4 regions of the Bacillus paralicheniformis genome follow, and region 1 is predicted to be linked to each of the others. Evidence: riboswitches for the same ligand, from Rfam matches in the RefSeq annotation. Region 1 holds a riboswitch; each other region holds the start of a gene.
The links. A riboswitch is a leader RNA that binds a small molecule or an ion and turns the genes downstream of it on or off. The one in region 1 is predicted to bind S-adenosylmethionine.

Region 1 (7,502 bases):
TCTTTGATTGTTAATGTCGAAGCAGCCATGAAATATACCTCCAATATATATAATCATCATTCTCAATTTATTCTCATTCTAATTTTATAACAAATGAAAAGTGAATACAACAATAGTCTTCCTATCTTTTCGTGTACATGTTCTCAAGTTTAACAAAAAACGTTTTGTTCTTAAAGAGATTGGGACAAGAAAACTTCCCGGACGAGAGATGTGTACCTTACAATCAACAATCTATAGAAAAACAGCGGGAATTACGAGCGGGAACGGTTTGATCCCAGGCTGCACGATTCATGACGGGAACAGCGCTCCCCTTCTATTTGGACCGTCACATGCTCCACGTTGCATTCTTTCCTTAGATATTTTGATACTTGTTTTAAGATTCTATCCCTGTCACTGTTTTCGTCTACCACGATATGGCAGCTTAATGACGGCATATCAGATGAGATCGACCAAATGTGGAGATCGTGAACCTCTCTGACTGACGGAATGGAAAGCAGGCCGTTTTTAAGCGCTTCCGCATCAATGTCTTTCGGTTTTCCTTCCATTAATATATGCACCGAGTCTTTCGTCACCCGCCACCCGCTGACAAGAACCAAAGCCGCGACGGCGGCGCTTGCGATTGGATCAGCGATATTCCAATTGAAGAAAAGCATGAGGAGGCCTGCGATAATCGCGCCGAAAGATCCCAGCATATCACCGATGACGTGCAAAAATGCGCTCCGCATGTTTAAATTCCCGCTTGTGTCGCCTTTCATTAATATCCAGGCTGCAGCAATGTTGACGAACAAACCAACCGTTGCAATTGCGAGCATGCCACTGCCGGCGACTTCCGGCGGGCTGAAAAAGCGGTTGTACGCTTCCCAAAAGATATAAAGTGAAATCAAAAGCAAGGTGATTCCATTGATAAACGCAGCCAAAATTTCAAAGCGCCTGTAGCCGAATGTTTTGCTCACAGTTGCGGCCTTTTCCCCAATTTTAAACGCCAAGAGGCTGAAACCAAGCGCTGCAGCGTCGCTGAGCATATGTCCCGCATCTGACAGCAAAGCGAGGCTGTTCGTCAATATCCCGCCTATCACTTCAATGATCATAAAAGTAAAAATCAAACCGAAGCTGATCAACAGCGCTTTTTGATTTGCTGATCGGCTGCCATGGTGGCTGTGACCTGTGTGATCGTGAGAGTGGGCCATCATAAATCCTCCTTTTAATATATGATCATATATTCATATTTAAATTTTACCTTTTCCTTCACTTATGGTCAAGCGGATTCTAAAGACATATAGAAGGACGGATTGACATCCGCCCCCCCTCGTTTTATCCGATCATGGGTAAATTTGATACGATCTGCTTGCTTTTTTGATGCTGCTCTTCGCGCCTTTTCTCAACTTCAAGCCGGTTCACATGGCTTCTGCTGTACTCCTCGTACCCCATTCCATGCGACTTGTGCATCGCTTTTTCCATTTCGGCCGTGAATTCAAGGTCAAGCTGATCTTGGCTTGAACAAATAATGAATCATCCTTTCAGAGATTTTCTTTCATAGTACCAGTTATATACAAACTCTTCAAAGATGTGTGTGCTTTCAATATGCTTTCACGGACAAAAAATCAATGCTTCATTTGCTGGAATTCTTCCATCGCCTGCAGAACGAGCGTGACAGCTTGGCTCATGGCCGCGCCCCCGCCAAATGCCGCAGTTACGCCGACCGCTTCAAGAATTTCTTCCTCCGACGCTCCGCAATCCAGGCAGCCCTTGATATGATAAATAATGCAATATTCATCCTGTGTATTAACACTGATGCCCAGTGCGATCAGCTGCTTATCCTTTTCGCTGAGCGCGCCTTTTTTAAAGCATTCCTCTGTAAATTCGTTGTATTTGGCGGCAATTCCGGGCATTTTTTCGGAAAAGATGCCGATCCCTGCTTTATATTCATGCAATGCGGATTCGATAATGCTTTCTGATTCATGCTGATTCACGTTTTGTTCCTCCATTTTCAGTTGGTAGTCTTTTTTTATTATGAGCCTCTTTTCAAAAAATACGCTAAAAAAACCCCGGTTTTCTCCAAAACCGGGGTGTTCTTTCATTTACTCAGAAACAGAAATGACAGAGCCTTCATATTTTTTGTCGATGAACTTTTTAATGTCCTCAGAGCGCAATACGTCCATCAGAGCTTTCACCTTGTCAGAATCTTCGTCGCCTTTGCGGACGGCGATGATGTTAGCGTAAGGATTGTCTTTTGGAGACTCAAGCTCGATTGAATCAGTTTTCGGATTGAGCTTGTTTTGGATCGCGTAGTTCACATTGATGAACACTGCGTCAGCTTCATTGGCTTCGTATGCTTTTGCCGTCATTTCAGGCGCCACATCATTTTTGATTTTGAGGTTTTTCTTGTTTTCTGTAATATCTTTTACTGTCGCATCCACTTTTTCAATGCCTGATTTCAGCTTGATCAGTCCGGCATTTTCAAGCATTGCAAGCATGCGGCCCTGTTCAGCGGCGTTGTTGCTCATAATAATTTTTGCACCGTCAGGAAGGTCTTTTAAAGATTTATACTTTTTAGAGTAAATGCCGAATGGCTCAAGGTGTACCGCGCCGACGTTAACAAGATCGTAGTCTTTATTTTCTTTCATTTCCTGTTCAAGATACGGGACGTGCTGGAAGTAGTTCGCATCGAGATCTTTCGTTGCAAGCGCCTTGTTGATCAGTTTGTAGTCCGTGAAATTTTTGATTTTAAGCTCATAGCCTTTTTCTTTCAAAAGTGGCTTTGCTTCTTCAAGGATTTCAGCGTGAGGCGTCGGCGTCGCTCCGACTGTGATGACTTTGCTGTCTTTATCCCCTTCGCTGCTGGAAGATCCGCAAGCGGCTAAAACGCCTGCAAAAATGATGAATAAAGCTGTTAATAAACCTTTTTTCATGTTGATGTCCTCCCTAACGTTTGTCTAATTTATTTGTTATAAAATCCCCGATAAACTGGATGATAAACACAATAGCTAAGATGAAAATAGTGGCGATGAGTATAATATCGGGATTGTTCATCTGAAAACCGTTTACATAGGCAAGGTTCCCGAGTCCGCCTGAACCGATTGCTCCGGCCATCGCCGTCGAACCGATCAGTGCAATCGCCGTAACCGTAATGCCAGAGATCAAGGCCGGCATCGATTCGGGCAGGAGCACTTTAAATATGATCGTCGATGTTTTGGCTCCCATCGATTTTGCCGCTTCAATCACGCCCTTATCAACTTCGCGCAAAGCGATTTCAACCAGGCGGGCATAGAACGGAGCGGATGCGATAATCAAAGCCGGAAGTGCGGCGTTCGGCCCCAAGATCGTGTTCATTAAAAACTTTGTGAAACCAAGCAGCAAAATAATCAATATAATAAAAGGAATAGACCTGAACACATTGACGATTGCCGAGATTACACCGTTCACGACTCGATTCTGCCAAATGTTTCCTTTTGAAGTCAGATACAGCAGCATACCGAGAATCACTCCGATGATAAAAGCAAACAATAGGGAAATTCCTGTCATATATATCGTTTCATACGTAGCTTCCCACAGCTGCTCCATATCTACGTTTGGAAACAGTTTTTCAAACATTCGTGATCACCTCTGCTTCTACTTGACGGCTCTTGATGAAATCGACCACATCATTGACCTCGTTTTCATATCCGTCGACATGAATGAACAATGAACCGTATGCGCCGTCCTGAGTTTGCGAGATTTTGCCTTGAAGGATGTTGACTTCAACATCGAACTTCCGAATGATCTGTGTGATCAGCGGCGATTCGGCCGCTTCACCGACGAAGGTGAGCTTGATCGTCCGCCCCGATGTCGTTTCTTCGAGGAAATGCTTCAGCGTTTCCTGTGTTTCCACCGGTTCTGTTACCTGCTGAACAAAGCGCTTTGTCATTTCTTCCTGCGGCTTGAGGAATACGTTCAGCACATCGCCTTCTTCCACGACCTTTCCGTTTTCCATGACGGCCACTCTGTGGCAGATTTTCCTGATGACATGCATTTCATGAGTAATCAGGACAATGGTCAGTCCGAGCCTTTCATTGATATCGGACAGAAGACCCAGGATCGAGTCAGTCGTCTGCGGATCAAGCGCTGATGTCGCTTCATCGCATAAGAGAACTTTCGGATTGTTTGCGAGCGCCCGAGCGATGCCGACGCGCTGCTTTTGGCCTCCGCTAAGCTGTGAAGGGTAGGCATTTTCCTTGCCTTCAAGTCCGACAAGCTTTATCAGTTCAGCGACTCTTTTCAGACGTTTTGCTTTGCTGACACCGGCGATCTCCAGCGGAAACGCAATATTGTCGCGGACCGTTCTTGACCACAATAGGTTGAAGTGCTGGAAAATCATGCTGATTTCCTGCCTTGCATTCCTCAGCTTCTTCCCTTTGATCTCACTGATTGTTCTGCCGGCTACTTCAACCGTGCCTGAAGTCGGCTGTTCAAGTCCGTTCAAAAGACGGATCAAGGAGCTTTTTCCAGCTCCGCTATATCCAATAATTCCGAAGATTTCACCTTTTTTAATCGTAAGGGTGACATCCTGGACAGCATTGACATCTCCATGCTTTGACCGATAAATCTTTGAAACATTTTGAAGATTTATCAAAAGCCATCACCTGCTTTCTTGCTCAATTCTCATAGTTGTCTAAATCCCTGATCAAACAATGAAAAAAGCCTTTCTGCACACATGAGCAGAAAGGCTTTTGAATAGTCTGGGCCTTTCTCTCATCTTTCAAAGCATAACGCTTCGTGTGAATTGGCACCATTTCAACACGTGTTGATGGTTGCCGGGTTTCATAGGGCACTTCCCTCCACCTCTCTGGATAAGAGAATCATATATTTATTTTTTGATTATTATGATCGGAATTCTTAAAGTAGGATATCATGCGAAAAAATAGTTGTCAACTATTTTTCGTAAGACAATCGGCCTACGGCGAAAAGAGACGAACGTAAACGCTCGTCTCTGTCCGACTTATACACGGAATGTGCCGATTTTTCAAATTTTTAAAATGTCTCTGAATAAAGATCGCTGTTTTTAAAAAAGCCGTCCGTCAGCCATAAAATCGCTTCAAGCTTCAATAAAGCTCTGAATGAGCCTTTTACTTGAACAGTGCCGCGCTGTACGAGATGCTGCAATGAAATATCGCCGTGAAGAAGGTCAATAATCTCGCTTTGCTCTCCAAAAAAGGTCAAATGAGCTTTCTCTGCAAGAGAAGATTTTTCCATTTCTCCTTTTTCGTTGATCGCTAACGTAAAAGCTTCTTTCTCGCCTTGAAACGTAATCAGCAAAGCCGTTGTCGATAATAGAGGTTTTAAAAAAAGAGCCTTGTCCTCTCTTTCTATCAATCCCATTTTCTCCAACTGTATAACCTCCTGTAAATTGGTCATACTTACAGATTCTCTGTCTGCCGCAGGAGTTCCTTTAGGAATTGCTCGACAAGTTTTTGCTGGTTATTTCCCGAGAAATATGTCAAAACCGCCCTTAATCCACAACATTTTGTTTAATCGTATCGTATAAGTAGGAAACGGAGTGAAAAGCGTATTCTTTTTTGACGACTTCCCCGTTTTTGTAAAGGATAAAGCATGGAACGCTTTCTATTTCCTGCTGCTTGGCAAATGCCGGGGAATAATTGAGATTGTTTTTATAAAAAGGAATGTCCTTTATCATTTCATCAACGACTTCCAGCATTCTTCCGGCCAGCTGACACGTTCCGCAGAACGGCGTGTATACATATAGAAGACAGGTCTCATGTTCAAGCCGTTTTAGCTCTTTTTCTTGGAGTTCTTGCATCTGTTGAACCGCACCTCAATACGTTTTATAATAAATATTTTGTATGTACCCGGATGTTTGAACGAATTAATACTTCTGCAACATGCTGACTCGGGGCGGAAGCGACTTCTTTGTATACCCTATCGATGTATAGATGCGAAGCTTGGGGGAGCTCCCTCGTCAGCTGCCGGCGGAGCTTTTCCCCTGATTCATCGGCATCCACCAGGATATAAACGTCTTTATCAAACAGCGTTTCGGCGAATTCATCGAGTTTTGCCTGGCTGATCGTTCCGTTTGTGCAAATAATATCCACGGGCTCTTCGATGACATGCTTCACTTTTTGCTTATCTGATTTCCCTTCGACGATCATGACTTTTTCATTTTCCGGCATATGGATCACCTTTAAAGATTTACTTGTAAAAAAAGGCAGTGAATATTCACCGCCTGATTTGATTAACACCAGCCTTGGTGGTCATCACAGTCTACATATTTAGCATCCGGACCGCTTACGGTATCCGCCGTTTTGTAAAATCTCTCATCTTGGAATGAATATCCAGATTTCAACTCGTATTGATCCTTCCCGGTCATTCGGCCGATCAGCTCATTCTCATGGTACAGCTGCATTCCGCCGTTTTTTAATCGGCTTTCCACATGTTCTGTAATATCAATACGTTCTTTTTTCAGCGTCAATTTGGACACCCCCTCTTGATATAGAGTATCCAAACGACACATGGCTATCCTGAATAATCCTTAGTCTTCTTTTATCATGTCCTCATATTGCTCGGCTGTCATCAGATTTTCGATTTCAGAAGCATCGGACGGCTCGACGATAATCATCCAAGCCTTTTCATACGGAGACTCGTTGACGAATTCAGGGCTGTCTTCCAGATCTTCGTTCACTTCGACCACTTTTCCGTTGATCGGGGCATACAGCTCAGAAACGGTCTTTACGGATTCAACGCTGCCAAAAGGCTCGTCCGCTTTGATTTCGTCTCCCACTTCAGGAAGCTCGACAAATACGATGTCTCCAAGTTCGGATTGGGCGAAGTCTGTAATGCCGATTCTGACTTTATCTCCTTCTGTTTTCACCCATTCGTGTTCTTCTGAATAACGCAACTCTTTCGGTGTGCTCATGCTAACCCCTCCATAAAGTGTTTTAATCGATCCTACATTGAAGATATCATATTTTGATGGGTTATAACCAGTATGTCTTAAACTGATCTTCTTTAAAACCGACCGTTACTTTACTGCCGTCTGTCGCAATCGGGCGTTTGATCAGCATACCGTCCGAAGCCAGCAGTTCCAGCTGCTCATCTTCAGACATGTTTTGCAGCTTGTCTTTTAAGCCGAGTTCACGGTATTTTTGTCCGCTCGTGTTGAAAAACTTCTTCAATTCAAGCCCGCTTTTCTCGTAGAGCTCTTTCAGTTTTTCCTTGCTTGGCGGCTCTTCTGCGATATGTATCCCATTGATTTCTTTGCCATGGTCTTCAAGCCATTTTTTCGCTTTACGGCATGTCCCGCATTTCGGATACCAGTAAAAATCCAAAGCCATACATACACACCCCTCTCATTTAATCGAGGTAATTTTAACACAGATCGAATGAAAAACCTAAAACCGTGCTCCATTCTATAACAGCTAAAAACCCCGCCTAAGCAGGGCTTTTCGTTTAAACGATATATTTCTCAGCTTCAAAGACTCCCTTGGCTGCCTGGCGCTTTTTCTCAATGA
Region 2 (7,502 bases), 2.2 Mb from region 1:
GGTTGACAACCGACATCCGAAATTCGATTTCTCCCTGCTTCTGAACGGGTTCAACCGTTAATGTTACACTCCCGTTATTCACTTCCCCTGATACCTCCTTATCGGGGACTTGATCCCCGTTTTGCCCGCATCCACCGACAAACAGCAACATTACAATCATGGAAATCAGCCGCATTCATTCACCCTTTCATTAATCTTTGCGGAAAAACCCTAAAACCTGCGTTGTCTGCACGACGTTTGTGAAAGCATTTGGATCCACTTCATTAATGATTTTTTCCAAGTCGTATAATTCGTATCTTGTAATCACAATGATCATCATTTCTTTCTGTTCATTCGTAAAGGCGCCTTTCGCCGGAACGGTTGTAATGCCGCGGACCATCTTTCCGTAAATCGCTTCTTTGATCTCCTCCGCTTTCTTTGTGACAATCATAACGGTGAGCTTGGCGTGACGGGTGTGGATGGCATCGATCACCCTGGTTGTCACATATAGTGTAACGAGCGTATATAATGCTTTCTCCCACCCGTTCAATAATCCTGCTGTTAAAATGATCGCACCGTTTAAAATAAAGAAATAGGTGCCGACCGGTTTGTCTTTCCACTTCGCCAGGATCATCGCGATAATATCCAAACCGCCCGTTGAAGCCCCGTATTTAAGGGTCAGGCCGATTCCGACCGCGGCGATCACCCCGCCGAACACGGCGTTCAGCAAAATATCGTTTGACAGGCTCGCCTCAGGGAGCATTCCTAAAAAGACCGTCGTCAAGGCTACGCTCAAAATGCTGTAAACCGTAAATGAGCGCCCGACCTTCAGCCAGCCCAGAATCCCGACGGGAATGTTTAAAATAAACAATAGCGTCCCCGTTGAAAAGTAAATCGGGCTGTACTGGTCAAGCGCACTCGATAAAAGCTGCGCCACCCCCGTAAAGCCGCTGGCGTAAACATCGGCGGGAATCAGAAACAGATTCAATCCGATGGCATTTAACAAGGCGCCGATGATGACAATGAACAATTTTTTTGCTTCAGCTATGACCATATTTAGTTCCTCCGCTACTTTCGTATATATTTGGTTTACCCTTAAAACAATATTTTGAAAACGTCAATGTAAAAATATATGATATAGTTGACCTAAAAAACGAAATATACCGAAGGACAGTTTGGCGTCCTTTTCCACCATTTTTTAGAAAGAAGGGGTTCAAATGAACGTTCACCTTTTAGCAGACAGTGCGGCAGATTTGCCGAAATCTTTTTATGATGAACATCACATCTCATTTATTCCGTTAAAGGTGCTGCTTGATGAAAAAGAGTACGATGACCTTCTGACGATTCAGCCTCTGGACGTTTATGAAGCGATGCGCGAAGGCAAAGCGCCGAAAACGTCCCAGCCGTCCATGATGCGGTTCAAGAATGCATTCAGGGAGCTGGCCGGCGAAAACAAACCCGCTCTCTATATCGCCTTTTCTTCAGAGCTTTCCGGAACATACCAGACGGCTGTGATGGCAGCAAACGAAGTCAAGGAAGAGTTCCCTGATTTCGATCTGCGGATCATCGACTCAAAATGCGCTTCGTTAGGCTATGGGCTCGCGGTTAAGCACGCCCTTAAACTCGCAACTAACGGCAATACAATACAAGAAATTGAATCGTCTGTAAAGGACTTTTGCGAACATCTTGAACATATTTTTACCGTAGATGACCTGACTTATTTGGCAAGAGGCGGAAGAATCAGCAAAGCATCGGCTTTTGTCGGCGGTTTGCTGAATATTAAACCGCTCCTGCATGTTGAAGACGGCAAGCTTGTCCCCTTGGAAAAAATCCGGGGCAAAAAGAAGCTGCTCAAACGGATGATCGAATTGATGAAAGAAAGAAGCGTCGATTTGAGCGGACAGACGGTCGGCATCAGCCACGGAGATGACGAAGAGACGGCCGAAGAGGTCAAACGGATGATCGAAGCCGAATTTCAGCCGGGGGAAATCGTCGTCAACATGGTCGGTTCAGCGGTCGGCGCCCATTCCGGCCCCGGAACATTGGCGGTCTTTTTTCCGGGGAAAGACAAAAGATAAGGTAAAACAGAGGCCTGCTTTATAAAAGCAGGCCTTAGATTGTTGACAAAATCCCAAAACGGCTCTTAGTTTTGGGATTTTGTCATCCTATCAGCGTGATTGAAAACCCTTGCAGTTTAGGAAGGCCGAGCATCGGAGCGGAGCGAATGTTGCAATTCGTGAGCACCGACGCGCAGGCCTGACAAAGAATGCGAGGGTTTGTCGACACGCTGAGGCCTGCTTGATAAAAGCAGGCCTTCTTCGTCAGCTGTCTTCGGTGACTGTTCCTTCAGCGGCGACCGGTGTAAGCGCTCCATCAAGAAAACCGGCAGCCGCTGTCGCGACATCAGGACCTCCAGACCCCTCGACCACTTTTTCCATTGTGATCGGACAAATTTTGAAAGCACCGCCAAAATTGACGACTCCTCCTGCCGAAACACTTTGAATGTAAACTGAGCAGCAATGTTTCATACCAAGTCTCCTTTTTTTGGGTCTTATGATATGTGTATGCTGGCGGTACAAGGAGGCATAAACTTCCCGGCAAAAAACATCGCGGTTGGGAGAGTACATAGTTTCGCCGGCAGTGTGCAAGCTAAAAGCGACATTTTGACAGGAGGTGCTTCCTCATGAAAGATGATGATAAAAAGCCAGTTGACAACAACGCCGTCAACCAGCAGAAAAACCGGCTCGCTGAAAAGAACAGACAAGCCGGTAAACACCAGGAATCAAAGAAGCCTGATCACTTGTAAAAAACCGGCGGCGTCCTCATCGGACGCCGCCTCATATTTATTTTTTCTCGTATGTCCAGCCCTCTTCCTGATAGATTTTATCCTGTTTCATCAGATGGCCGAGCGCCCTTTTAAATGCTGCTTTGCTCATGTTGAAGCGCTCTTTGATATCCTCAGGGTCGCTTTTATCCCAGAACGGCATCGCGCCGTTTCTCGTTCTCATATAAGTCAAAATTTGTTCTGCATCAACCGATAAGGCATCCTGCTTTCTTGGCAGAAGCGACAGATTAACAGAACCGTCTTCTTTTACTTTGATCACCCTTGCGGTCAGCTTTTCCCCAAGCCTCGGCTCTTCCTTTCGCTCAGAAGAATGGATAAAGCCTCTGATGCCGGTTTCGGAAATCATAAAAGAGCCTGATGCGATCAAGCGGTAGATCGTTCCGGTGAGCTCTTTATTCATCAGACCGGGTGAAGCTTCACTAAACAGCTCGCTGATCTTATCCTCCGGCGCCGGTTTGGCAAACATCCTTCCGTGCCCCGTGATTTTCAGCATACAGTACAGCCTGTCCCCTTTTTGCGGCCATACTGATTCATACGGCGGGAGATGCTCTGTCGCAACGAGGGCGTCCTTCGAGAGCCCGACATCGACGAAAACCCCCATGCCGCTGACGGCATCAACGACTTCCACCCAGCCGTACTGTTCAGCGCTGATCATCGGCTTTCTCATCGTAGCCGCCAAGCGATCTTCATGATCGACATATAAAAAGACATCGACCTCTTCTCTGTCTTCAATATCCTCCGTGATCTCGCTCTGATGCAGAAGGACCGCCGTTTCGCCGTCCGTCAAAAAGTAACCGTAATCGGCTTTATGATCTATTTTCAATGTTAGCTGCTGTCCTGGTTTCATACTGTTTCTTCCTTTCTTATCCGCCTGTTTTTCTTTTTCTTATTATTCCTCCAATGTTAAAATTATTGCCGGATCGCGGCCAGGCAAACCGCTCGATATTGGAAGTTTCACCTTATTCTACTATAATTGACTCATAAGTAAAATGGATGGAGGTTTTCACATGGCGAAAGAAAGCTCATTTGATATCGTCTCAAAGGTTGAACTGCCTGAAGTTCAAAACGCAATTCAGACCGCTCTCAAGGAAATCGGCACACGCTATGATTTCAAAGGGTCAAAAAGCAGCATCACACTCGAAGGAGACGAGCTCGTTCTCGTATCGGACGACGAATTTAAAATGAACCAGCTGAAAGACGTGCTTGTCGGCAAACTGATCAAGCGGAACGTCCCGACGAAAAACATCGAATACTCAAAGCTTGAGAACGCTTCAGGCGGCACGGTCAGACAGCGCGGAAAACTAGTTCAGGGCATCGACAAAGAAAACGCGAAAAAAATCAATAACCTGATAAAAAAATCGGGTCTGAAAGTTAAATCGCAAGTGCAGGATGATCAAGTCCGCGTAACCGGAAAAAATAAAGACGACCTTCAGCAAATCATCGCGATGGTGAGGGAAGCCGACCTGCCGATTGATGTCCAATTTATAAATTTTCGATAAATTCTTAATTTACTGTTGATTATTCTCCCGATTTTCGGTAAATTGAGTAAAAGTAATCAATAGAAACTAAATAGCTGTTCTTATCAAGAGAGGCAGAGGGACTGGCCCGATGAAGCCTCAGCAACCGGTGAATGAATATTCATGACCAAGGTGCTAAATCCAGCAAGCAGTCTGCTTGGAAGATAAGAAGACGGACAAATGTCGATGAAAAGTCTTCTGCTTCACAGAAGACTTTTTTGTTTATCAAAAATGCTTAAGGGGGAAAACGATGGGTTTTTTGGAGGATATAAAAAGCAAAACGTTAATCGCGGACGGCGCAATGGGCACACTTCTGTATTCCTACGGGATCGACAGGTGTTTTGAGGAACTGAACATCTCCAAGCCCGAAGAAGTGAGACGCGTCCACGAAGCGTATGTACAGGCCGGCGCCGATATCATTCAAACGAACACGTACGGCGCAAACTTCATCAAGCTGTCCAGATACGGGCTCGAAGACGAAACAAAACAAATCAACGAAAAAGCGGTCCGTCTCGCCCGCTCCGCCGCCGGTTCTGCTTATGTTCTCGGTACGCTCGGCGGAATCCGGACGTTCAACAAAAACTCGTATTCTCTCGAGGACATTAAAAGAAGCTTCCGCGAACAGCTCTATCTTCTGTTAAATGAGCAGCCGGACGGACTTCTGCTCGAAACCTATTATGATTTAGAAGAAGCGCGCGAAGTTTTAAAGATTGCCAGAAAGGAAACAGAGCTGCCGATCATTTTGAATGTCTCAATGCACGAAGAGGGCGTTCTTCAGGACGGAACCCCGCTTGCGGACTGCCTGAAGCAGCTGGCATCCCTCGGCGCAGACGTCGTTGGCATCAACTGCCGCCTCGGCCCTTATCATATGATCAGAGCGCTTGAAGAAGTCCCGCTTTTAGAAGACGCCTATCTTTCCGTCTATCCGAACAGCAGCCTCCCGTCCCTTGTCGAAGGCAGGCTTGTTTATGAGACAGATGATGAATATTTCAGGGAAAGCGCGGAGGAATTCCGCAATCAAGGCGCACGGATCATCGGCGGCTGCTGCGGAACCACGCCGAACCACATCAGGGCGATGGCTGAGGCGGTCAAAGGGCTTCCTCCAGTCACCGAAAAGCGCGTGAAAATCAGAAAGAAAGCGGCGCTTGCTGTTCAAAACGAAAGGACAGAGCCCGTTCTCGACGATCTGGCCAAGCAAAAACGGTCCATTATCGTCGAACTCGATCCTCCAAAACAATTAAACTTTGAGAAATTTTTGCACGCCGCTAAAGAGCTTCAATCAGCCGGAATCGATGCACTGACATTGGCGGACAACTCGCTTGCCACACCGAGGATCAGCAATGTCGCCTGCGGCGCGCTCTTAAAACAGCGCCTCGATATGAGGTCGCTGATCCATATTACATGCAGAGACCGCAACCTGATCGGCCTGCAGTCCCATCTAATGGGGCTCGATACACTGGGGCTGTCAGACGTACTGGCGATTACCGGCGATCCGTCGAAAATCGGCGACTTTCCGGGAGCGACTTCCGTCTATGATCTGACATCGTTCGATTTGATCAGCCTGATCAAGCAATTTAACGAAGGCTTGTCATATTCAGGTAAACCGCTCGGCAAGAAAACAAATTTCTCAGTGGCGGCCGCCTTCAATCCGAATGTCAGACACATTGACAAAGCGGTGAAACGGCTTGAGAAAAAAATCGCCTGCGGCGCAGACTATTTCATTTCCCAGCCTGTCTATTCAGAGGAGCAGCTCATCAAAATCCACGAAGAAACAAAGCATCTTGAAACACCGATCTATATCGGCGTCATGCCGCTGACCAGCAGCCGCAACGCGGAATTCATCCACAACGAAATCCCCGGCATCAAACTGTCCGATTCAATCCGCGAAAAGATGGCGCTGGCGGGAAATGACAAACAAAAACAGGCCGAGGAAGGGCTCGCGATCGCCCGCTCCCTGCTTGATGCGGCGTGCGACCTGTTCAACGGCATTTATCTGATCACACCGTTTTTGCGGTCTGATTTAACCGCCGAACTGACGGCATATATCCACCAGAAAGAAAAGGAGAAAACAAATGTCTAACATCAATGACCAGCTGAAGAAAAAAATCCTCGTCCTTGACGGTGCGATGGGAACGATGATCCAGAATGCCGGTTTGTCCGCCGCTGACTTCGGCGGCGAGACCTATGAAGGGTGCAATGAATTTCTAAGCATCACGGCACCTCATATCATTCAGGGCATCCACGAAGCCTATCTGGCCGCTAAAGCCGATATCATCGAAACCAATACATTCGGAGCCACACGGCTCGTTCTGGACGAGTACGACCTCGGGCAGCGCGCCTATGAAGTCAACCTCGCTTCAGTCAAACTCGCCAAAGCGGCCGCCGAAAAGTTTTCCACACCTGAATGGCCAAGGTTTGTCGCCGGCGCGATGGGTCCGACGACAAAAACCCTTTCCGTCACCGGCGGCACGACCTTTGACGAGCTGATCGATAATTACGAGGAACAGGCAAGAGCGCTGATCACAGGGGGAGCCGACCTCTTGCTGCTCGAAACGAGCCAGGATATGCTGAACGTTAAAGCGGGCTTTATCGGCATCAGACAAGCCTTCGAAAAAACCAGCAAAACCCTTCCCCTCATGGTATCAGGCACGATCGAACCGATGGGCACGACACTGGCCGGCCAGGATATCGAATCGTTCTATATCTCACTCGAGCATATGAAGCCGGTCAGCGTCGGTTTAAATTGCGCGACGGGCCCGGAATTTATGACAGATCACATCAGAACCCTTTCTTCCCTTGCGAGGACGGCCGTCAGCTGCTATCCGAATGCCGGCCTCCCCGATGAGGAGGGACAATACCATGAATCACCGCAATCGCTCGCGAAAAAAATCAAGGCGTTTGCAGAAGAAGGCTGGCTGAACATTGTCGGCGGCTGCTGCGGAACGACGCCCGCCCATATTGAAGCGCTGGCCGATGAAGTAGCCTCGCTGCCGCCGCGGACGGTCCCTTCGGAAAAAAAGCCGCACACCGTCTCAGGGATCGACGGACTAATTTATGAAGAAACGATGCGTCCCCTTTTTGTCGGGGAGCGGACAAATGTCATCGGATCGAGAAAATTCAAGCGGCTGATCGCCGAACAGAAATTTGAGGAAGCATCCGAA
Region 3 (7,502 bases), 2.1 Mb from region 1:
TAGCGCCCGCTGCTGCAAGATTGATTATGATAAACCGGACGATTTCCGCGCCATGCGCTTTTTCCTTTACTTGAAACGTCCATGTCCGATTCCAGATATAGCTGTTTGCTACGCCTGCCGAATAGGAAAACAGCTGTGCGGCCAGATAGGGGACGCGGAGGGACGTAAGGATGAAAAACACGGCGAAATCAACGAGTGTGTTTCCGGCTCCGACTATCCCGAAACGGGCGAGTGTGGTGATGTTTTTTTTGTTCATAACGGCATTCGGCTGTTTACCTCCCGTCTATTTTGTGTAGGGCTTCGTAAAAGCTTAGAAACAACTTTAATAGACAATGTTGAATAAACGATAAACAAAAGATGAACAAACTATGAAATGTTTTCTGGAGGAAAAGAAAAAACCGTTCCGCTTAAAAAGCGGAACGGTTACTTTTTGACCATTTTGACATGGGGGATATTCGCATCTAAAAATTCTTCAGACACGACTTTATAGCCGTGTTTTTCGTAAAAGGGAACAGCCTGTGTCTGCGCGTTCAGCATGAATTGAACCGCGCCTTGCTTGGCGGCTTCCTCTTCAAGCGCCTGAATGATCAGGTTGCCGATGCCGAGGGAGCGGTGGCTTTTCAGTACACAGATTCGTTCAAGTTTGCCATAGCCGTCGACAAGCCGTAGCCGGCCAGCGCCGATCGGCTCTTTTCCGTCATAGATGACGAGATGTGAAGATTCCTGATCGAGATGATCCATTTCTTCTTCCGGTGATACGTGCTGCTCCTTGATAAAGACTTCCTTTCTAACAAAGAAGGCGTCTTCAAGCTGTTGTTGATTCTTCACAATGACGGCTTCCACTGGCTTTCTTCACGCTCCTAAAATAAAAGTTTCATAGACGGTCCAAGATCCGTTGTCCAATTGGTAAAGCAGGTGAAAGCGGTCGATGACTTCTTCGTGGGACGCGTCTCTCATTTTCAGCGTGCCGAGGACGTCGGAATGCTCATCATCTGACAGCTTTTGTGCGACTGTGACATGGGGAACAAACGCATATTCGGGTTTGTCTTCCAAAACGCCGCTGTACATTTTTTCATGAAGCTGCGTCAATTCTTCTGTCGGTTCGGCTTTCATGTAGATGACATTATTGACAGGGGCAAAGGAACTGAATTTTGTAATCTTCAGCGTGACCGGTTTCAGCTCTTTTGAAAGTTCCCTCAGGTGTCCTACGACGCTCGCGATCTCGTCTTCGGACACTTCAAAAGGTGTTCTTAATGTAAGGTGGGGCGGAATTAAAGCGTAATTCGGGTCATAGCGTTTTCGGTAGGAATTTGCAATGTCCTGAAGTTTTTTTGATGGAAATAGCACAATACCGTATTTCATTTTGTTCCCTCCTTAAACAATTGATATGGTTTAGTATATCAAAGATGGGCCGATATACAGAGAGCTACAGCATTTTTTTTAAAGCGGGGGTGATGAGCGGCTGCCAGTATGTCCACTTGTGATCCCCGTCGAAAGCTTTGAAATCGTAGTTTGTCTGCTTTTCTTCAAGCAATTCTTTTAATTGCTCATTTGGACCGGTGAAATCCAAAATTTGATCATCAGTCGTTTTGACGGCGGTTTCTTTCTCTCCGATTTGGTGGCAAATTGAAATAAGCTGCAGGGAATCGGACTGTTTCACTTTATCGAGAACATGGCGGTCGACATAAGGTGACTGCATAATGACGTTTCCGAACATATTCGGATAGTCAAGCGCCGTCATGAGGGAAACCGTTCCTCCGAGCGAGTCTCCGATCAGCGTCCTGCCTGATCCGACTTGGTATGTCGGGTACTCACTGTCGGCGAAAGGGACGAGTTCATTTGCCAAAAAACGTTTATACGCTTCGAATTTTGACCCTTCCGGATGGTATGTAAGCCTTCTTTCCTGTACGTTTTTGTACGGAATGCCGATGATGATGCTTCTTTCGATTTCGCCGTTCGCCAGCAGTTCTTCCACCTGTCTGCTGATGCGCCCGAGGCGGAAATAGTCATGTCCATCCTGTGCGATGATCACATGATATTTGTAAAGCGGCGAGAAGGATGACGGCAAATAGACGAGAAGCTCCATTTCCTCGCCGAGCTCTTCCGAAAAAAGCTTCTTCTCCTGAATGACTCCTGTTTTCATAGCCAAGATGAATTCCTCCAGAAATAATGTTTGTGAACGTTTCCATTCATTTTAACACGAAATTCTCTTGTGAAAGAAGCGAAAAGGGCTGCCGAACTGTTCGGCAGCCGTGATTTTTTATGTCCGTTTTTTTTCGTACCAGGGCGTTGACGGTCTATCCGGAGGGTATCCGCAGCGTTCGCGGTACATTTTTCTTTCCTCTGTGAAATCCCACCAGCTTTTAGCGCTTTCGGGATCGTTGGCGTAATGGACGATGCATCGCAGCGCATCTTCTGCACAAGGATCTTCCCAGTAGCCTTTCAGTTTTTCGAGGCGGATGATCAAATCCGCACCTGATTCATGCTTGATGTCGCCAAGGGAATAGTAGCCCAGGTCAACGGCGCACTGCGCCATTTTCGGCCCGATGGAAGGAGCGGTTTGAAACTGGGCGAGCGCCTTGATGTATGCGGCGCGCTCCAAAGACGAACCGAGCGTATGTGCAAGGACGGACAGATCCATATATGCCGTGTTTTTTATTTTTACCTTGGCTGTCCTTAAGTTTGACCGTTCTTTTTTTGTCAGAGGCAGCTTCATATGAACACCTTTTAAAGATACAGATCGAACATGTTGACGTCATAGCCGAGCTGTTTTAAATAATTAAACAGCTGGGCCCTGTGATGGAAGACGTGGGTGAGCGTTTCCGTCAGCCAGCGGCTTTGGGTCATCCCTTCATCAAGGTAAAACGGCTTTGTTTTTTTCGTCAAAAATTCCTCGTCGGAGAGGGAAGTCATATACGTTTGAAAAGCGGCGAATCCTTTCTGCATCGCTTCAGCCATTTGGTCAGCCGACTGCAATGCACTATACTTCTTTTCAATTCGGGAGATGGCGGCCTCTTCCTTTTCCTGCATGATAGCCATGTCGGCTTCTGGGATGGCCGTCAGATGGCTTGCCAGTTCTTTCAGGCTTCGCATGCGGTCGGCGGGCCGGTAAGACCAGTCAGATTCCTTCACTTTTTTCAGAAGATGACACGTGGAGCGGATGCCCGTCTCCATCTCGTGGAACAAATCGCTCCGCAGGGCTTGAACTTGATTCATTTGCTTCATCCTTTCCATTTGGCATTATTCTAAAAGTATCACCTAATCCTGACAGGCTTTGTCACGATTCTAAAAAAAAAGTCAGTCGTACCTTGCTAAAATGTCAGAAGCCTTTCGTTTCAGCTGAAGCTTGATTTCCGCGGGTTCTTTGACAGTTGCCTCAGTGCCGAGGTTCCACAAAAGTTCCCCGAAATACTCAAGTTCTGGTCTGGGGAGGTTTGCATCGATCGCCCCCGTCCCGTCATCCCGCATGGTGAGGATCTTGAATAAGTCCACATCAGCCGCAGCCCGCCTGGCTCCTCTGCGTGTCAGTTCCGCTTGCAGCCGCACCGGTTCAGAGCACTCGCTCTCCGAATGTTTGATCCAGCTGAGAACCGATCGATAGGGAAGCTGGCGGGCCAGCGGGCTGGCCGCTTTTTCCGCCCGAAGGATGCGGTCGGCGCGGAACAGTCTGAACGCCTGCCTTTTAAAGCAATAGGCCGGACAGTACCAGAAGCCGTTCCAGCTGAACAAGCCGATGGGCTGGATGGATCTCTCCGCGCAATCGTCTGTTCCGTCATAAACGACCGTCAAAACGGATTGATTGATGGCTGCATCAAGAAGCGTTTCTAAATGTTCGGCGGCTTTTGGACGATGCGGATTCCAGAACACGATTCTGTCTTTCATCGCATCAATCCGCTCCTGTGTTTCCACGGGAAGGTGGCGGTAGAACTTTTTTAAAACCATCCGCGTTTCCGCATCAAAGGGAAGCGATCCGAAAAACTGCAGAGATTGATACGCGAAAAACATAGCCGCCGCCTCTGATTGTGTAAAAAAGAGCGGCGGAAGCACAGGTTCATTCAGCAAATAATAGCCTCCGTTCGCGCCTGTTTCAGAATAGATCGGGACGCCGAGCGCGCTCAGCTCGTCCAGATCGCGGAGAATCGTGCGGTAGGAAACCCCGAATTCTGCTGCGAGCTCCCCGGCCGTAAATTTTCGTTTTGTATGAACGGTCATCATCAATTCGATTAATCGCTCTGTTTTTGGCATCTGATTCCTCCGGTTCCGTCGTTTGGTTTCATCATACCATGTTCAATATGAGGAAAGATTTAAAAATGACCCTTGAAAAATGTCTTGACTTAGGTTAAAGTAAAGAACAATCAGAAAATTGAAGAGATTCTTATCACGAGAGGTGGAGGGACTGGCCCTTTGAAACCTCAGCAACCGGTCTGCACTGACGATGTCAGTGTACCAAGGTGCTAAATCCAGCAAGCAGATGCTTGGAAGATAAGAAGAAGCGCATAATCCCCCTTCTTCTTATGAAGAAGGGGTTTTTTATTTTTAAAAGGATGGTGTCATATGACTGAACATGTACAAACAACGCTGGCGCAAATCGGCAACCGCAGTGATGAAATAACGGGAACTGTCAATCCTCCCGTTTATTTCTCTTCTGCGTACAGGCACAAAGGGATCGGGGAATCCACAGGGTTTGATTACATTCGCACAAAAAATCCGACAAGACAGCTTGTTGAAGATGCAATCGCGAAACTCGAAGGGGGAACGCGCGGCTTTGCGTTCAGTTCCGGTATGGCTGCCATTCAGACGATCATGGCTCTGTTTCAAAGCGGGGATGAGCTCATCGTTTCGTCCGATTTATATGGGGGAACGTACCGCCTTTTTGAAAACGAATGGAAGAAATACGGACTTCGCTTTTTCTACGACGATTTTTCAGACGAAGACTGTATCAAGTCGAAAATCACGAACAATACAAAGGCACTGTTTGTAGAAACGCCGACAAATCCGCTCATGCAGGAAGCTGATATTCAAAAAATCGCGCAAATCGCCAAAGAGCACGACTTGCTGCTCATTGTTGACAATACGTTCTATACACCGGTTCTGCAAAAGCCGATTGAGCTCGGCGCTGATCTTGTCATTCACAGCGCGACGAAGTATTTGGGCGGTCATAACGATCTTTTGGCGGGGCTTGTCGTTGCAAAAGGCGAAGAGCTGTCTGAGGAAATGTTCCAGCACCAAAACGCCATCGGCGCGGTTTTATCGCCGTTCGATTCATGGCTCTTAATGAGAGGGATGAAGACGCTCGCTCTCAGGATGAGACAGCATCAGGAAAACGCGCGGGAACTTGCGGCCTTTTTGGAAGAGCAGGAGGAAATTGCCGATGTTCTTTATCCGGGAAAAGGCGGCATGCTGTCATTCCGCGTTCAAAAAGAAGAATGGGTTAATCCGTTGCTGAAAAATCTCAAGACGATCTGTTTCGCCGAAAGCCTCGGCGGAGTCGAAAGCTTCATCACCTATCCGGCGACACAGACCCATATGGATATCCCGGAAGACATCCGAATTGCAAACGGCGTCTGCAACAGACTTCTGCGCTTTTCAGTCGGAATCGAACACGTCTCCGATTTAAAGCAGGATCTAAAAGCTGCGCTGGAAAAAGTAAAAGGGGAGGCGGTTCCGCATGAGTCATGAAAACTGGACGCTTGAAACACGGCTTGTTCATAACCAAAATAAAACGGACGGAGCAACCGGAGCCGTCAGCGTGCCGATCCAGCACGCCTCAACCTTTCATCAAGGCTCTTTTGACAAATTCGGCGAATATGACTACAGCCGGTCAGGAACACCGACAAGAACGGCGCTTGAAGACACGATAGCCGAGCTTGAGGGAGGGACGAGGGGATTTGCTTTTTCATCCGGAATGGCCGCGATTTCCACCGCCTTTCTGCTTTTGTCAAAGGGCGATCACGTGCTTGTCACAAAAGATGTGTACGGCGGCACTTACCGGATGATTACGGAAGTGCTGAGCCGCTTCGGGATTGAACATACTTTCGTCGATATGACGGATTTAAATGAAATTGCTTTAAACATAAGGGAAAATACAAAAGTCATCTACCTTGAAACACCGTCAAATCCGACGCTCGGCATTACGGATATCAGAGGCGTCGTCAAGCTTGCCAAGGCGCACGGCTGTCTGACGTTTCTTGACAACACGTTTATGACCCCGGCGCTGCAGCGGCCGCTCGAGCTCGGCGTCGATGTTGTGCTACACAGCGCGACGAAGTTTTTAAGCGGACACAGCGACGTATTATCAGGACTTGCCGTTGTGAAAGACAAAAAGCTCGGGGAAGAACTTTATAAGCTGCAAAATTCGTTCGGCGCTGTTCTCGGCGTCCAAGACTGCTGGCTTGTGCTGAGAGGGCTGAAAACACTGCAGGTTCGGCTTGAAAAAGCATCTCGAACAGCTCAGCAGCTCGCTGAATTTTTTGAAAAGCATCCGGCCGTCAAACAAGTGTATTATCCGGGGCTGTCTTCGCATCCGGGTGCGTCAGTTCACAGGCACCAGTCATATGGCGCCGGCGCCGTCCTTTCGTTCGAGCTGGAGAATGCAGAAGCCGTGAAAAAGATTGTGGAACGCGTCTCTCTTCCGGTCTTTGCCGTCAGTCTCGGCGCTGTGGAGTCGATCCTTTCCTATCCGGCAAAAATGTCACACGCCGCTATGCCGAAAGAAGAGCGGGAAAAACGGGGGATTACCGACGGCCTTCTGCGGCTGAGCGTCGGTGTGGAACATGCCGATGATTTGCAGGCCGATTTTGCCCGTGCATTGGAAGCCGTATCCGGAGCGTTCGCCCGATCATAAAAGAAGCCGCAGACTCTTCAGGGAATCTGCGGCTTTTTTTGCGTTTAAACCAGGGTAGAAAACCATGTGCCCAAGAGGGTGCCGACATAATTGCCGATCAGATATCCGAACGTCCCGACCAGCATAACCGGAGCGACGAGGCTCTGCCAGCCTTTGGCGATCGCCATCGCCGCCGCTGTTGTCGGACCGCCGACAGATGCGTTGCAGGCCAAGAGAATTTCCTCGAGCCGAAAACGCAACAGCTTTCCTGCGGCAAGCGTTACGAGCAGGTTGGACATGGCAACCACAAACACAAATGCCAAAAGGAGCGGTGCGTTCATGAGAATGATCCGCAAGTCTGCCGGAATGCCGATCACCACAAAGAATAAGTAAATCAAATAAGTCCCGATTTCCTGTGTGCCGCGCAGCCGTTCAAAATAGCGGGGAAAGGCGATTGTCAGCAAAATTGTCAGCGTCGTCAGCTGCAGGAACTGGTCACCCAAGATAAAGGCAAGAAACTGAAACCCGCCGTCAGAAGAAAAACGCTCTTTGAAAAAGGCCGCTGTTTTTACAGACACAGCAACGATCGCGAAGGCGGTTCCGATGTTTAAAGCAATGTCCTGCAAGGACATCTCTTTTCTTTTCCAATAGGCTTCCGCCTGATTTTTGCTGCCGGCCG
Region 4 (7,502 bases), 1.9 Mb from region 1:
TTATTTAAAAAAGATTTTCTCATGGCAAGGTTTTGGTTTTTGGTTTGGATGCTGTGCATGATTTGTGCGATTATTGCAAGCTTTTGGTTTGCTCATTATACAGGCGAATCAATGGCTCTTTTTGGGGCGCTAGTGACCATTTTATTATTTCATAGTCTGTTTTGTCCTTTAATGATCCTAGCTCAGCTCCGTCTGGAAGGGAAGACGCAGCTTTGGTTATATAATCCGAACAACAGTGCGTTATTGCTGGTGTCAAAGCTTGCTTCAGCTGCCGTATACCAATTGATTTCCCACGCTGTTTTATTCATTTTCGGGCTGGTTGTCAGAAGCGTTCTGCTCTCCAGCAGCGCCGGTCTGTTTTCCGTGTCAGATTTGCTTCTCGTCAATATCGCTGTCTTTTTAGGCTCCATCAGTTTTTCCACATGGGTGATGTTTCTGTGGACGGTATATGAAGCGCTCAGAAAATATCCGGCTATCAAAAAAATCCGCTGGATCATTCCCTTGCTAATCTACAGTGCTTACGGATTAATCGAGGCGCTGTTCATCGAGAGCGGCTTATTCCAGGAATTGCAGAAATTGTGGAGCATTTCTTTAAAGGCTGAATTCAAACTTCATTACGAACATTCAGGATGGACTGTTACATTTTCTCAAGTTGATTTGCCGGGTGTTCTCCTGGTGTATTACACAGTCTTAGGCGTCTGTCTCTTCTATCTCTCCTGCAAATTACTGAACAGAAGAGTTGAGGTGTAAAAGAATGGCAAATGAATTTTCTGCTTCAAAGCCGATCTATAGGCAAATAGCCGAACAGCTCTTTAAAAAAATGATTCGCGGAGAGATCAAGCCGGGAGAAAAATTGCCTTCGGTCCGTGAGCTGGCTGTTCAGACACAGGTAAATCCGAATACAATCCAAAGAACCTACAATGAAATGGAAAGGATGGGCGTGGTGGAGACCAGAAGGGGACAGGGCACCTTTGTTGTTGAACATACGGAAGTCATCGATGATTTAAAGCGGGAGATGAGGACGGAAGTTATCGGGCAATTTGTCCAGAGCATGGAAGAGCTTGGCTTGTCTAAACAAGACATGTTGTTGGAACTTGACCGTTTTCTTCAGAAAGGAGATCCCAAATGAAGATTGAGCTGAAAAATGTCACGAAGAAGTTTGGCAAAGAGTATGCGCTCAAAGAGGCCGATCTGTCACTTTCTCCCGGGAAAATTTACGGGTTGACAGGACCGAACGGCAGCGGCAAATCTACGATCTTGAAGCTGATCACAGGGCTCTCGTTTCCGGATTCGGGCTCGGTGCTGATCGGAGGGCGGCCGGCAGCCAGAAAGGAGACGAAGAACATCGCCTATTTAACAGAGCTCGATATGTTCTACGATCCATTTCGGGTCAAGGATATGATTCACTTTTATGAAACCCAGTTTTCCGATTTCCGTATAAATAAAGCGTGGGATCTGTTAAAGGACATGAAAATCGACGGGGATAAAAAAATCGGCAAGCTTTCCAAAGGCAACCGGGGCAGGCTGAAGCTCGCGCTCACATTGGCGCGCGATGCAGCAGTCGTGCTGCTTGATGAGCCGTTTTCCGGTCTTGATCCGATGGTGAGAGAATCGATCGTCAAAAGCCTTCTTACATATTTGGAGCTTGATAAGCAGACAATCGTCATCGCCACCCATGAGATTCATGAAATTGAACAAATTTTGGATGAGGTCGTTGTCGTCTTAAATGGCCGAATTGAAGAAAAAAAGGATGTCGAACAGCTGCGCGAGGAATCCGGAATGTCGCTTTTGGAATGGCTGAAACGGTTTATTGAAGAAAAAAATTGAAAAGGCTGGAGGAGAAACAGTGGAAACACTTTTGGAATTAAAAAATGTATCAAAAACGATCAGGGGGAAAAAGATTATCGACGGCTTGAGCTTTGACGTGCGGGCAGGCGAAATATTCGGCTTCCTGGGTCCGAACGGCGCCGGAAAAACGACGACGATCCGGATGATTGTCGGGCATATGAACATCACCGCCGGTGAAATCGCCGTGTGCGGCGTCAGCGTAAAAGAAAATTTTGAAAAGGCCGCGCGGCATATCGGAGCGATCGTTGAAAATCCGGAACTGTATAAATTTTTAACGGGCTATCAAAACCTTCAGCAATACGCGCGCATGACGAAAGGCGTGACGAAACAGAAAATTGACGAAATCGTCGAGCTTGTCGGATTGAAAAACAGGATCAATGATAAGGTCAAAACGTATTCTTTAGGAATGAGACAAAGGCTTGGCCTGGCCCAAAGCCTTTTGCACGATCCGAAGCTCTTGATTCTCGATGAGCCGACGAACGGGCTTGATCCGGCCGGTATCCGGGAAATTCGCGATCATTTAAGAAAGCTGACGAGAGAAAGAGGTATGGCGGTCATCGTTTCAAGCCACCTGCTTTCAGAAATGGAGCTGATGTGCGACAGGATCGCCATTATCCAGAACGGAAAGCTCCGGGATATTCAGCATGTGCACGGACCCGCTCGGGATGAAAAGAAGCGCTATTATATTCAAGCGGATGACAATCAGGCTCTGATGCGGGAAGCGGCTGCCTTCAAAAAGATGAAGGTTGACGAAGCGGATGGCGGGATAGAGCTCAGCCTTCAAAAGGATGAAGTGCCTGATTTGATCAAACACTTGTCAGACAACGGTGTCCGCCTATATGAAGTGAAGGCTGTGAACAAATCGCTGGAAGACCGGTTCCTGGAAATCACCGCAGAGAAGGAGGAAGCTCAGCATGTTTAATCTCATCGTAAATGAATGGATCAAAATTTTTAATCGAAAAGGCACATATGTCATGATTGCGATTTTGCTGTTATCTGCCATCGGGCTGGGCGTTCTCACAAAGACGATCGGAGAGACAGACCAAAACCCGGACTGGAAAAAAGAATTGATGCAGGAAAATAAAGATATGAAAGAACAACTTAAAGGGGTCAATAATCCGGCACTTGAAAAAAGCTATGAACGGTTGACCGCCATTAATGAGTATCGAATCAAGCACGATTTGCCGGAAGACGGGGACTATTCGGCCCTGTCGTTCATCAGCGACGCGAGCAGCACCATTCCTCTCCTCGGTCTGTTTGTGATCACGGTGGCTGCGGGAATCGTTGCGAATGAATTCAACTGGGGAACGGTGAAGCTGCTTGTCATCAGGCCGATCAGCCGCTTTAAAATTTTGCTGGCAAAATATTTTACAGTTCTGCTTTTTGCATTGGCTTTGCTTTTCATTCTGTTCGCAAGCGCGGGTATCACAGGCATTGCTTTATTCGGGGCAGGCGACGGCAGCCAGGTTCACTTGGCGTACGCCGATGGAACAGTTGAAGAAAAAAGCCTGCTGCTGCACTTGGCCGGCAGCTATTTGCTGAATTCAATCTCGCTTTTGATGATGGCGACAATGGCCTTTATGATTTCAGCTGTTTTCAGAAACAGCTCGCTTGCCGTAGGTATTTCAATTTTCCTTTTGGCAATGGGCGGAACGGTGACAAACTTGCTCGCAACGAAATTTGATTGGGTGAAATACATCTTATTTGCCAACACTGATCTCACTCAATACTTTGACGGATCTCCGCTTGTTTCAGACATGACGCTGGGATTCTCGATTGTGGTGCTGGCTGTCTATTTTATCGTTTTTCATGTGCTCGCCTTTGGTGCATTCACAAAAAGAGACATCGCTTCATAAGCGGTTTTCGCAAAAAAAGCCTGACGCCGGTTTTCCGGGCGTCAGGCTTTTTTTAAATATAAAAAGACTGCTGACATTCGGTCAGCAGTCCTGTATGAAGATCAGCGGTTCACAGCTTACGCTTTTGTTACGTTAGCAGCTTGTGGTCCGCGGTTTCCTTCAACGATTTCGAAAGATACAGATTGGCCTTCTTCCAAAGTTTTGAAGCCTTCGCCTTGAATAGCAGAGAAATGAACGAATACATCGTCTTGTCCTTCAACTTCGATGAATCCGAAACCTTTTTCAGAGTTAAACCATTTTACTTTACCTTCTAGCATGAAATTTCCTCCTAAAGCGATAACGCTTAAATTCACTATTCTTGCTCTAAAACAAACTTCCAAGACGAAAACTCTTACAAAACTTTCTTCTTAAAGATAGTTCGAACAAAAATAATTACCTTTACTTTACCAGTGTTTAAGCGAAATTACAACTGCTAAACACAATTTTTTTAAAAAAAGTGAAATTTAATAATCAGGGCGAAAAATAAAGCATTAAAAAGCGGGTTTTTGAAATTTTCACAATTCTGATTGACAACATTTCAAAGAAGCTGTAAAGTTAGGTAAAACTTCATGCATCAACACTTCTTATTTAGAGAGGCGGAGGGAATTGGCCCTATGAAGCCTCGGCAGCGGGTTCTGCATACAGCAGAATACTGTGCCACATCCAACAAGCCGTACGGGCTTGGAAGATAAGAAGAGAGCGGACCACTCTATTTACTTCGTGTCGTCTAAGGCTTCTTCTTATTTTTTAAGAGGGAGCCTTTTTTGTTAGCCAAAAAGAGGAGGAAGATCATCATGATTACATTTGAAGGCGTTGAAAAGGTCTATGAAAGCGGCGGACAGAAGGTTCATGCGCTCAATGGAATCGACCTTCATGTAGATAAAGGGGAAATATACGGCGTCATCGGATTCAGCGGCGCAGGGAAAAGCACGCTGATCCGCTGTGTGAACTTCCTTGAAAAACCGACGGCCGGAAAGGTATTCGTCGGCGGAAGAGACTTAATGTCTCTGTCGAAAGCTGAGATTCGAGCTGTTAAAAGGAAGATCGGCATGGTATTTCAGCATTTTAACCTGTTAAATTCAAAGACGATTTTCGCTAATGTCGCTGAGCCGCTCGCGCTTGTCAAAACACCGAAAGCCGAAATCAAGCAAAAAGTGACGGAACTGCTCCATTTTGTCGGACTTGAGGATAAAGCCCGCGATTATCCGGATCAGCTGTCGGGCGGCCAAAAGCAGCGCGTCGGCATTGCCCGGGCGCTGGCGACAAATCCGGAGGTTCTGCTCTGTGATGAAGCGACATCCGCGCTTGACCCGCAGACGACCGGCGATATTTTGAAGCTGCTGAAGCGCGTCAACGAACAATATAACATCACGATTTTGTTGATCACTCATGAAATGAATGTGGCAAAAGAAATCTGCGACAAAGTCGCGGTCATTGAAAAAGGAAGGATCATTGAATCAGGCAGCGTGTTTGACGTGTTTTCCGCGCCGGAAACCGAAACGGCCAAAAGCTTTGTCAAATCAGCCATCGACCACGAGATACCTGAATCGATTCAAAAATTAAATGTGAAGCATCTCTACCAGCTTCAATTTGTCGGCGAATCTTCCGGGAAGCCATTTCTTTCGCAAGTGGCAAAGCGGTTTGACGTAGAAGTCAACATTCTGCACGGAACGATTACAGAGCTTCAGGGAATTCCGTTTGGCAGTATGACGGTTGAACTGCAGGGGGAAGACGGTGAAATCGGGCGGGCGCTCGAATATATCCGCAGAGAAAACATTCGCATCAGGGAGGTATAAGCATGCTTGTTACATATGACCAAATCATTGACGCACTGGTTCAGACGATTCAAATGACGGTTTTCTCGCTTTTATTTTCAAGCGTGATCGGCATTCCGCTCGGCATTTTGCTGGTTGTCACAAGGAAGGGGCATCTGCTTGAAAATCCGGCAGTTTTTACGGTTGTCAATATGATCATTAACATTTTCCGTTCCGTTCCGTTTATCATCTTGATGGTTGCTTTAATTCCGGTGACAAGGCTGATTGTGGGGACGTCCATCGGCACATCGGCAGCGATTGTTCCCCTGACTTTTTATGCGGGGCCTTACATCGCAAGGCTCGTCGAGAACTCTCTGCTTGAAGTCGATCCGGGAGTCATTGAAGCCGCTGAAGCAATGGGAGCGACTCCGCGGCAGATCATCTTCCGGTTTCTGATTCCGGAAGCGCTCGGTTCGCTTGTGCTGAGTTTTACGGTGGCAACGGTCGGATTGGTCGGAGCGTCGGCGATGGCTGGTGCGATAGGCGCCGGCGGTCTTGGGGATTTGGCGATCACATACGGCTACCAAAGGTTTGACACGCTGACGATGATCATCACGGTTGCAATTCTCGTCATCGTTGTGCAGGGATTGCAGACATCCGGAAACGTTCTGTCCAAAAAATTGAGAAGAAGATAAATAGAGAGGGAGACAGCTATGATGAAAAAGTTCACATTTATTATCATTTTACTGCTGCTTGCGGGAGTGATCGCGGGGTGTGCGGCAGACTCTGATGCGAAAACCATTAAAATCGGCATCAGCGGAACGGATACAAGAATCTGGGACTTTGTGAAGAAAAAAGCCGAGAAAGAAGGCTTAAAGCTTGAAATCGTCAAATATTCTGATTATGTTCAGCCGAACCAGGCTTTGGCGGGCGGTGACATTGACGCCAATGCATTTCAGACGATATCTTACTTTAATGCATTCAAAAAGGAACGCAATCTTGAACTTTCGCCGATCGGCACAACGATCATCGCTCCGATGGGCATTTATTCCGAGAAGTATGATTCGCCTGACGATATACCAAACGGCGCGGAAATCGCTGTTCCGAGCGAAGCGACGAACATGGGCAGAGCCTTGCTCCTGTTGGAGTCCGCCGGCCTGCTTCAATTAAAGGACGGATTTGACGGAAACGGAACGCTTGATGCGATTAAAGAAAATCCTAAAAAACTCAAAATCACAACGGTGGCCGCAGAGCAAACGCCGCGCGTGCTTCCCGACGTCGCTGCATCTGTTATCAACAACGGCATAGCGGTTGACGCCGGCTTCCATCCTGTCAAAGATTCGATTAAACTGGAAGACGAAACAGCGACACCGTACATCAACATTATTGCGGCCAGAACAGAAGACCGGGACCGTGAAGATTTGAAAAAGATCGTTGAGCTGTACCAATCAGACGATACCGCTGAATTGATCAAAAAAGAGTTTGACGGTGCACAGCTGCCGACTTTTGTTCCACTGAAAGACATCGGCGAATAAAATGTCAGTCGCGCAATTGATTCCAGGGTCATATATTGAAATACATCGATAATTCCTACTTGACCAATCAGGTTTGTTGTACTATAGTTTTTAAATGTAAAAAATTCTGGGGGTGCTTTTGTTACCATGACATTATTTGTTGTTATTAATATTATCGTCATGCTCGGCCTGATGGCGCTCCTTTATATGATGCAAAAAAAACATGTTTCGTTTTCTAAGCGGGTATTTACCGCTCTGGGAATCGGCATTGTTTTTGGATTCGCTTTGCATTTTATATATGGTTCGTCTTCAGAAACGATTACGCAGACATCTGATTGGTTTAATATTGCAGGCGGCGGCTATGTGAAGCTTTTGCAGATGATCGTTATGCCGCTTGTATTCATCTCGATTTTGGGTGCTTTTACAAAGCTTAAACTGACGCACAATATCGGAAAAATCAGCGGATTGATCATCGGCCTCTTGATCGCGAC

Region 2: linked by a shared signal. The riboswitch ahead of CP943_RS06575 (bifunctional homocysteine S-methyltransferase/methylenetetrahydrofolate reductase) and the one ahead of metN (methionine ABC transporter ATP-binding protein MetN) in region 1 are both predicted to bind S-adenosylmethionine.
Region 3: linked by a shared signal. The riboswitch ahead of CP943_RS07080 (methionine biosynthesis PLP-dependent protein) and the one ahead of metN (methionine ABC transporter ATP-binding protein MetN) in region 1 are both predicted to bind S-adenosylmethionine.
Region 4: linked by a shared signal. The riboswitch ahead of CP943_RS05410 (methionine ABC transporter ATP-binding protein) and the one ahead of metN (methionine ABC transporter ATP-binding protein MetN) in region 1 are both predicted to bind S-adenosylmethionine.

What each region holds. Positions count from the first base shown of each region.
Region 1 is NZ_CP023665.1:3,522,121-3,529,622, forward strand. Features, by position in the region: gene sufC (Fe-S cluster assembly ATPase SufC) at 1-29, opposite strand, end outside; gene CP943_RS18080 (cation diffusion facilitator family transporter) at 252-1,187, opposite strand; gene CP943_RS18085 (carboxymuconolactone decarboxylase family protein) at 1,602-1,985, opposite strand; gene metQ (methionine ABC transporter substrate-binding lipoprotein MetQ) at 2,079-2,909, opposite strand; gene CP943_RS18095 (methionine ABC transporter permease) at 2,923-3,591, opposite strand; gene metN (methionine ABC transporter ATP-binding protein MetN) at 3,584-4,609, opposite strand; SAM riboswitch class I at 4,726-4,833, opposite strand; gene CP943_RS18105 (SCP2 sterol-binding domain-containing protein) at 5,008-5,364, opposite strand; gene CP943_RS18110 (thioredoxin family protein) at 5,486-5,794, opposite strand; gene CP943_RS18115 (toprim domain-containing protein) at 5,820-6,164, opposite strand; gene CP943_RS18120 (YusG family protein) at 6,227-6,463, opposite strand; gene gcvH (glycine cleavage system protein GcvH) at 6,524-6,907, opposite strand; gene CP943_RS18130 (arsenate reductase family protein) at 6,969-7,325, opposite strand; gene CP943_RS18135 (acyl-CoA dehydrogenase family protein) at 7,441-7,502, opposite strand, start outside.
Region 2 is NZ_CP023665.1:1,299,471-1,306,972, reverse strand. Features, by position in the region: gene CP943_RS06610 (BsuPI-related putative proteinase inhibitor) at 1-175, opposite strand, end outside; gene CP943_RS06605 (YitT family protein) at 191-1,033, opposite strand; gene CP943_RS06600 (DegV family protein) at 1,197-2,057, shown strand; gene CP943_RS06595 (spore germination protein) at 2,301-2,507, opposite strand; gene CP943_RS06590 (DUF3941 domain-containing protein) at 2,663-2,785, shown strand; partial or broken gene CP943_RS06585 (CvfB family protein) at 2,823-3,691, opposite strand; gene CP943_RS06580 (YajQ family cyclic di-GMP-binding protein) at 3,832-4,323, shown strand; SAM riboswitch class I at 4,401-4,512, shown strand; gene CP943_RS06575 (bifunctional homocysteine S-methyltransferase/methylenetetrahydrofolate reductase) at 4,592-6,421, shown strand; gene metH (methionine synthase) at 6,414-7,502, shown strand, end outside.
Region 3 is NZ_CP023665.1:1,386,107-1,393,608, forward strand. Features, by position in the region: gene CP943_RS07045 (GtrA family protein) at 1-256, opposite strand, end outside; gene CP943_RS07050 (GNAT family N-acetyltransferase) at 424-843, opposite strand; gene CP943_RS07055 (YjcG family protein) at 853-1,362, opposite strand; gene CP943_RS07060 (esterase family protein) at 1,427-2,149, opposite strand; gene CP943_RS07065 (helix-hairpin-helix domain-containing protein) at 2,261-2,716, opposite strand; gene CP943_RS07070 (DinB family protein) at 2,728-3,216, opposite strand; gene CP943_RS07075 (helix-turn-helix transcriptional regulator) at 3,298-4,245, opposite strand; SAM riboswitch class I at 4,373-4,489, shown strand; gene CP943_RS07080 (methionine biosynthesis PLP-dependent protein) at 4,555-5,679, shown strand; gene metC (cystathionine beta-lyase) at 5,669-6,844, shown strand; gene CP943_RS07090 (DUF819 family protein) at 6,889-7,502, opposite strand, start outside.
Region 4 is NZ_CP023665.1:1,055,541-1,063,042, forward strand. Features, by position in the region: gene CP943_RS05380 (hypothetical protein) at 1-750, shown strand, start outside; gene CP943_RS05385 (GntR family transcriptional regulator) at 755-1,129, shown strand; gene CP943_RS05390 (ABC transporter ATP-binding protein) at 1,126-1,827, shown strand; gene CP943_RS05395 (ABC transporter ATP-binding protein) at 1,847-2,770, shown strand; gene CP943_RS05400 (ABC transporter permease) at 2,763-3,704, shown strand; gene cspB (cold shock-like protein CspB) at 3,821-4,021, opposite strand; SAM riboswitch class I at 4,325-4,438, shown strand; gene CP943_RS05410 (methionine ABC transporter ATP-binding protein) at 4,538-5,539, shown strand; gene CP943_RS05415 (methionine ABC transporter permease) at 5,542-6,192, shown strand; gene CP943_RS05420 (MetQ/NlpA family ABC transporter substrate-binding protein) at 6,214-7,032, shown strand; gene CP943_RS05425 (L-cystine transporter) at 7,159-7,502, shown strand, end outside.